Tenggerimyces flavus: one gene and its partner. The protein of the gene in region 1 interacts with the protein of each later gene in a pairwise test. Links are inferred from orthologs where the notes say so. Each region holds a gene or a part of one and is shown on either strand. Other genes may lie near its edges. The genes, in order: rlmN and ftsZ.

Region 1 (3,114 bases):
CAGCCGACGTACGAGCTCGGCCAGACCGCGGCGCGGCTGCTGGTCGAGCGCATCAAGGAGCCCTCCCGCCCACCCGCGCGGGTGGTGTTGCGTACAGTCCTGCACGAGCGGGACAGCAGTCGCCGGCCGTAGCGCTTTCGCAAAATGCGTCCATGAGGACTGGGTAAACGCCAGACGACTTACGGAAGAATGGGGCGCATTCGTTCGGCCGAATTCGTCGGGTAACGCCATGGGTGAGGTGAGGAGTCATGCCCTGTGGGCGTGGCGTAAGCCCGTTCCAGGCGTGGCGGCGAGGCGCGCGGGCCGTTCGGGCTTGCGGGTAAGGGAAAATCGTTCGTCTCCGAACCGCCTGTGCGGAAGTGGTGACGAATTGCTGACCGGCGTGTCCAGGGGCTGATCTTGGTTTGCGCGGGTGTTTCTTGAGGGTCAATGATGCGAGAGCGAGTTCGTCTTCCTTGACGTGACGGGTGATTGGCCGAGGCTGCCGTGGGGTAGCTGATCGCTGGAAGCCGTCACTACGGGGGTAGGGATGCTGAAGCAGTTGGAGCGAACAAGGCAGCGGCCGGCCAAGGGCCAGGGTCCGGGTGCCTCAGCCCTGGCATTCCTGGCCCTCGTGGTCATCGTCGTAGGCGGTGTCGGCGCGATCGTGAGCTGGCTTCTCTGGTCCGGGCTGGGCGTCGGCGTAGGCATCATCGGCGGCGTGGCCATCGTGGCGAGCGGAGGCCTCTTCGTCTGGTCCGAGTCCCGACTGGGCGCTCGCCCCAAGTCCCCAGCCACGTCACCCACCGCCGGTTCTGAGTCGGAGCCCGAAACCTCGGACCACCCGCGCTAGCCACCCCTCCCAGGCGGCGGGAGCGATTGGCGGCACCGCCTACACTGGGCGGAGCCATGAACCAGCCAGTCGAGCTCGTCTTCGCCGCACCGCGCCGAGGGAAGCCGCCCCGTCATCTCGCCGATCTGAGCCCCACCGAGCGCCGCGAGGCGCTGACCGAGCTCGGGCAGCCGGCGTATCGCGCCAGGCAGCTGTCCACGCACTACTTCGCGCGGTACATCGACGACCCCGCCGAGATGACCGACCTCCCGGCGACCGGACGCGACCAGATCGTCGACGGGTTGCTGCCGAACCTGCTGACGCCCATCCGCACGCTCACCAGCGACGGCGGCACGACGGTCAAGTCGGTGTGGCGCCTGTTCGACGGCGCGCTCGTCGAGTCCGTGCTCATGCGCTACCCCGGCCGCGTCACGATGTGCGTCTCCAGCCAGGCGGGCTGCGGGATGGCCTGCCCGTTCTGCGCCACCGGCCAAGCCGGCCTCACCCGCAACCTGTCCACCGCCGAGATCGTCGGCCAGGTCGTCGCCGGTTCCCGCATGCTCGCCCGCGGCGAGGTGGAGGGCGGCCCCGGCCGGATCTCGAACATCGTCTTCATGGGCATGGGCGAGCCGATGGCCAACTACCGCACGGTGATCTCCGCTGTCCGTAGGTTCACCGATCCCGTCCCGGACGGCCTCGGCATCTCCCAGCGCGGCGTCACCGTGTCGACCGTCGGCCTGGTGCCGAGGATCAAGCAGCTCACCGAAGAGGGCCTGAACGTCACGCTCGCCGTCTCCCTGCACGCCCCCGACGACGAGCTGCGCGACGAGCTCGTTCCGGTCAACACCCGGTGGAAGGTGCAGGAAGTTCTCGACGCCGCGTGGGAGTACGCGGCGCGTACCAAGCGGCGGGTGTCGATCGAGTACGCGCTGATCCGCGACATCAACGACCAGGCCTGGCGGGCTGACCTGCTCGGCGAGCTGCTCGCCGGCCAGCTCGTGCACGTCAACCTGATCCCGCTGAACCCCACGCCCGGCTCGAAGTGGACCGCCTCGCGCCCCGAGGACGAGCGCGAGTTCGTCCGCCGGCTCGAGGCCCACGGTGTACCCGTCACCGTCCGCGACACCCGCGGCCGCGAGATCGACGGCGCCTGCGGCCAGCTCGCCGCGAAAACTAGCTAGATGGTCGCAGCCCCGGCTCGCGAAGGTTCGCTGCGTCTGTCAGCTGCCAACCGATGCGCACGCTGGGCTGCTTCAGCCGAGCCGGACTGCGACGTCTAACCAGGCAAGGCGATTCCGCGGACGACGCCGGCCTGGTCGGCGGCGACCAGCAGGCCGTCCACGACGACTGGCGTGCTGAACGTGTTGGCCGGCGAGAGCTGCAGCCGGTGGCCGACCGCTCCGGTGGCGAGGTCGAGGCTGGCGAGCAGCCCGGTGGTCGCCACGATCCAGGCTCTCTCACCCGCGATCACTGGCCCGGCGTTCAACGTCCGTACGCCGACCTCTGAGCGCCAGGTCGCGACGCCGGTCGTGGGCGAGACCAGCTGGAACCGGCTGAACTCGTCGACGATCAGCAGCCGCTGGTCGTCGAGCAGGATCGACGGCGGGTACAGCGCGCCACTCGGTACGGTCCAGCGCACCGCGCCGGTCGCCCGGTCCAACGCTGTCGCGCTGGTGACCGTCGAGACGAGCACGGTGCCGTTCGGCAGCAGCTCGAGCACGTCGTCCCACGGTCCGTAGATGAGCCGGACGTACGCGGTCGTCCGCGTGGTCATCGACGCGGTCCACAATTCCGCGCCGGTGCGGGCGTCGAACGCGTACGCGTTGCCATCCCCGCCGCCGGCGTAGACGCGCTCGCCGTCACACGCGACCCGGCCGGCGAAGAACCCGTGCAGGTCGGCGGACCACGCACGCGCGCCGGTGCGGGCGTCGACCGCGTACAGCGTCGTGCCCGCGGTGAAGATCACCAGCTCGCGGCCGTCGACGGTGGTGGCGAGCGGCATGCTGAGCACCGGGTCAGGCGTACGGAATCGCCAAGCCCGCTGGCCGTCCCGTGCTCGGAGGGCGTAGAGGTGATGGTCCGCCGACGGGACGAAGACCGTACGCCCGTCGGCGCTGAACGCCGCGCCGCGGTAGACCGGGCCGACCTTGGTGTCCCACTCGACGCGGGCTCGGCTCTCGGTCGGCCGGAACGCCTTCACGGTGCCGGCTGTCGACGCGGCGACGACGAGGTCGCCGTACGCGGCAAGAGCGCCCTGCACCTTGCCCGCGAGCCTGGTCGTCCACCGCACCGACGGGCCGCCA
Region 2 (3,205 bases), 1.9 Mb from region 1 along the record:
CGTGCCCGCGGCGAGAGCCTCGTCCACGGGGACGTCGGCCTCCCACAACGCACGGACCGTCTGGGCGATCGCCGCGAGCTCGTCGCGTTGCGTCGTGAGGAACGTCCTGTCGACGAACGGTCCGTGCCCCGGTACCACTGCGGTGTCGGCCGTGAGCAGCTCGGCGACGGCGTCGAGCGTGGCCGGCCACTCCAGCGGGAACGCGCCCGGGCTGTAGGACGGTGGCGTCGCCGACTTGATCAGGTCGCCCGCGTACATCACGTCCGCGTCCGACACCCGGATCACGATGTCGCCCTCGGTGTGGCCGCGGCCCGGGTGGACCAGCTCGACCTGCCTGTCGCCGAGGTCGAGCGTGAGCGTCGAGGCGAACGTCTCCGTCGGCGGCGTGATGACGGTCTCCTTCACCTCCGCGGTGACGTCGGGCACGCGGCGCACGAGCGCGTCGCGCATCGGCTCACCCCACTCCGCGAGCATGCTGGGCACTGTCGCGTGCGCGTAGATCGGCACGCCCAGTTCGGCGAGCGCCGCGTTGCCGAACGTGTGGTCGCCATGCCAATGGGAGTTGACGACCCAGCGGACCGGAAGAGGGGAGAGGTGGCGGAGATCGGAGACGACCTCGTGACCCTGCCGCGTCGCGCCTCTCGTGTCGATCACGAGCAGCCCGTCGGTGCCCACGACGACTCCGACAGCGACGTTGAAGGTCTCGTACCTACGGGCGAAACAGCGCTCGCCGATCTCGTTCCAGCTCATACGCCAAGGAAAGTGGGCACGGTCACGTTCCGCAACTCCCACGCTCGGCGTGGCGGCTTGGTTGGTCCCGAACGCTTGCGTACGTTGCTGTATCAGGTCGAGGTTGACATAACTATAACTCTCTAGTTGAGGGTGAGGGTTACGCCGGCCGAAACCCGAGAAGTGATTTCTACCGAGAGGCGAGCGACGTGGCGGCACCGCAGAACTACCTCGCTGTCATCAAGGTCGTCGGTATCGGCGGCGGTGGTGTCAACGCGGTCAACCGGATGATCGAGGTGGGACTCAAGGGCGTCGAGTTCATCGCGATCAACACCGATGCGCAGGCGCTGTTGATGAGCGACGCCGACGTGAAGCTCGACATCGGACGCGAGCTGACCCGCGGTCTCGGCGCGGGTGCCAACCCCGACGTCGGCAAGAAGGCCGCCGAGGACCACGCCGAGGACATCGAAGAGGTGCTCAAGGGCGCCGACATGGTGTTCGTCACCGCAGGCGAGGGCGGCGGTACGGGTACGGGTGGCGCGCCGGTCGTGTCGCGCATCGCCCGTTCGCTCGGCGCGCTGACCATCGGTGTCGTGACCCGGCCGTTCGCGTTCGAGGGGAAGAAGCGCGCGACGCAGGCCGAGGACGGCATCGGGTCGCTGCGGGACGAGGTCGACACGCTGATCGTGATCCCGAACGACCGGCTGCTGTCGATCAGCGACCGCCAGGTGAGCGTGCTCGACGCGTTCAAGCAGGCCGACCAGGTGCTGCTGCAAGGTGTCTCGGGCATCACCGACCTGATCACTACGCCCGGCCTGATCAACCTGGACTTCGCCGACGTGAAGAGCGTGATGTCGAACGCCGGCTCGGCGCTCATGGGCATAGGTTCGGCGCGCGGGGAGAACCGCGCGGTCGCGGCCGCCGAGATGGCGATCTCCTCGCCGCTGCTCGAGGCGTCGATCGACGGGGCGCACGGCGTGCTGCTGTCGATCGCCGGAGGGTCGGACCTGGGCCTGTTCGAGATCAACGAGGCCGCGCAGCTCGTCTCGTCGGCGGCGCACGCGGACTCGAACATCATCTTCGGCGCGGTAATCGACGACGGCCTCGGCGACGAGGTGCGCGTCACGGTGATCGCGGCGGGCTTTGACGGCGGTCAGCCGCGCAAGCAGACGTCCGCGCAGTCGCAGCAGTCGCAGAACTCCCAGGCTCAGCAGACCCACACGGCCCAGGTGCCGGCGCAGGGCACGCCGCGACCGACGTTCAACCCCTCGCCGCCCACCCCGGCGCCCGCTCCCACCAACCCGGTGCGGCGACCCGGTGAGCTCGGCCGGCCGGTGTCGACGCCGGAGCCGCAGCCGACGGCGAGCAACGGGAACGGCAACGGGTCGCCGGCCACCCGGCCTGCCGAGGAGTCGGTGGAGTCCGCCAAGCCGGAGCCTTCACCTGTACGCCCCGAGGCGCCCAACGCGCCGGTGAGCGACTTCCCGTCGATGCCGCCGGCGCCCACGCCGCCGAGCAGCGTCCGCGCGCCGCGCCGGATCGTGTTCGACGACAGCACCGAAGAGCTGGACGTTCCCGATTTCCTGAAGTAACGGGGAGTTCCACACAATCGTGGCCACTAGTGGTCCGGTGATAGGTCGTTGCGGGTAACGCTCGGCCGGCAGGATCGCTGTTGTGTTCGTGTGGCGAGAAGACCTCGGCGGGGCCCGCATCGCCTTCACCGACCGCAACGGTGGTGTGAGCGAGTCTCCGTACGGCTCCCTGAACCTGTCCTCGGTGACCGGCGACCGGCCGGAGCGCGTCAGCGCCAATTGGGACCTCGTCTGCAACGGGCTCGGCGTCGGCGCCGAGCAGCTCGCGATCATGCGGTGCGTGCACGGGACCGACGTCCTGGAGCTCACCGAGCCACCCCAGCGCACCCGGCCGGCGGTCGACGGCCTCGTCACCAGTACTCCGGGCGTGGTGCTGGTCGCGCTCGTGGCGGACTGCGCCCCGGTGCTCTTGGTCGACGCCAAGGCACGCATCGTCGGTGCGGCCCACGCCGGGCGGCCCGGTCTCGCGGCGGGCATCGTGGCCGCGACCGTGGAACGGATGCGTTCGTACGGCGCCGACTCGATCGTTGCCCGGGTGGGGCCGTGCGTGTGCGGTGAGTGCTACGAGGTGCCGCAGACCATGCAGGATGAGATCGCGTCCGCCGTACCCGCGGCCCGCTCGACCACGCGCTGGGGGACGCCCGGCCTCGACATCGGCCACGGCGTGCTCGCCCAGCTGACCGACCTCGGCATCGAGGCCGCGCACCTGCCGATCTGCACGATGGAGTCGCCGGACCTCTACTCCCACCGACGCGACGGGAATCGGACCGGTCGAATGGCGGGGTTGGTGTGGCTGGAGTGACAAGCTTGAAGTCGTGACCCGACTGGACGACCTCGCCGCCAACCTCGCGACCGTGCGCGAGTCGATCGCCGCCGCCTGTGCC

What was found.
Region 2: the proteins of rlmN (region 1) and ftsZ interact in binary tests that used the Escherichia coli proteins (3 or more experiments, as listed by UniProt). The link is inferred for Tenggerimyces flavus from one-to-one orthologs.

What each region holds. Positions count from the first base shown.
Region 1 is NZ_JAFBCM010000001.1:3,667,610-3,670,723, forward strand. Bases 142-2,940 are described here. They hold rlmN (dual-specificity RNA methyltransferase RlmN), read left to right. Parts: upstream 142-888; coding sequence 889-1,992; downstream 1,993-2,940. Other genes in these bases: JOD67_RS17230 (outer membrane protein assembly factor BamB family protein), read right to left, coding at 2,088-2,940. Also shown: JOD67_RS17220 (LacI family DNA-binding transcriptional regulator), read left to right, coding at 1-132; more of JOD67_RS17230, read right to left, coding at 2,941-3,114.
Region 2 is NZ_JAFBCM010000001.1:5,551,116-5,554,320, reverse strand. What follows is about bases 240-3,129. They hold ftsZ (cell division protein FtsZ), read left to right. Parts: upstream 240-938; coding sequence 939-2,321; downstream 2,322-3,129. Other genes in these bases: pgeF (peptidoglycan editing factor PgeF), read left to right, coding at 2,404-3,123; JOD67_RS25930 (MBL fold metallo-hydrolase), read right to left, coding at 240-750. In the rest of the region: more of JOD67_RS25930, read right to left, coding at 1-239; JOD67_RS25915 (YggS family pyridoxal phosphate-dependent enzyme), read left to right, coding at 3,137-3,205. UniProt on the Escherichia coli protein: Essential cell division protein that forms a contractile ring structure (Z ring) at the future cell division site. The regulation of the ring assembly controls the timing and the location of cell division.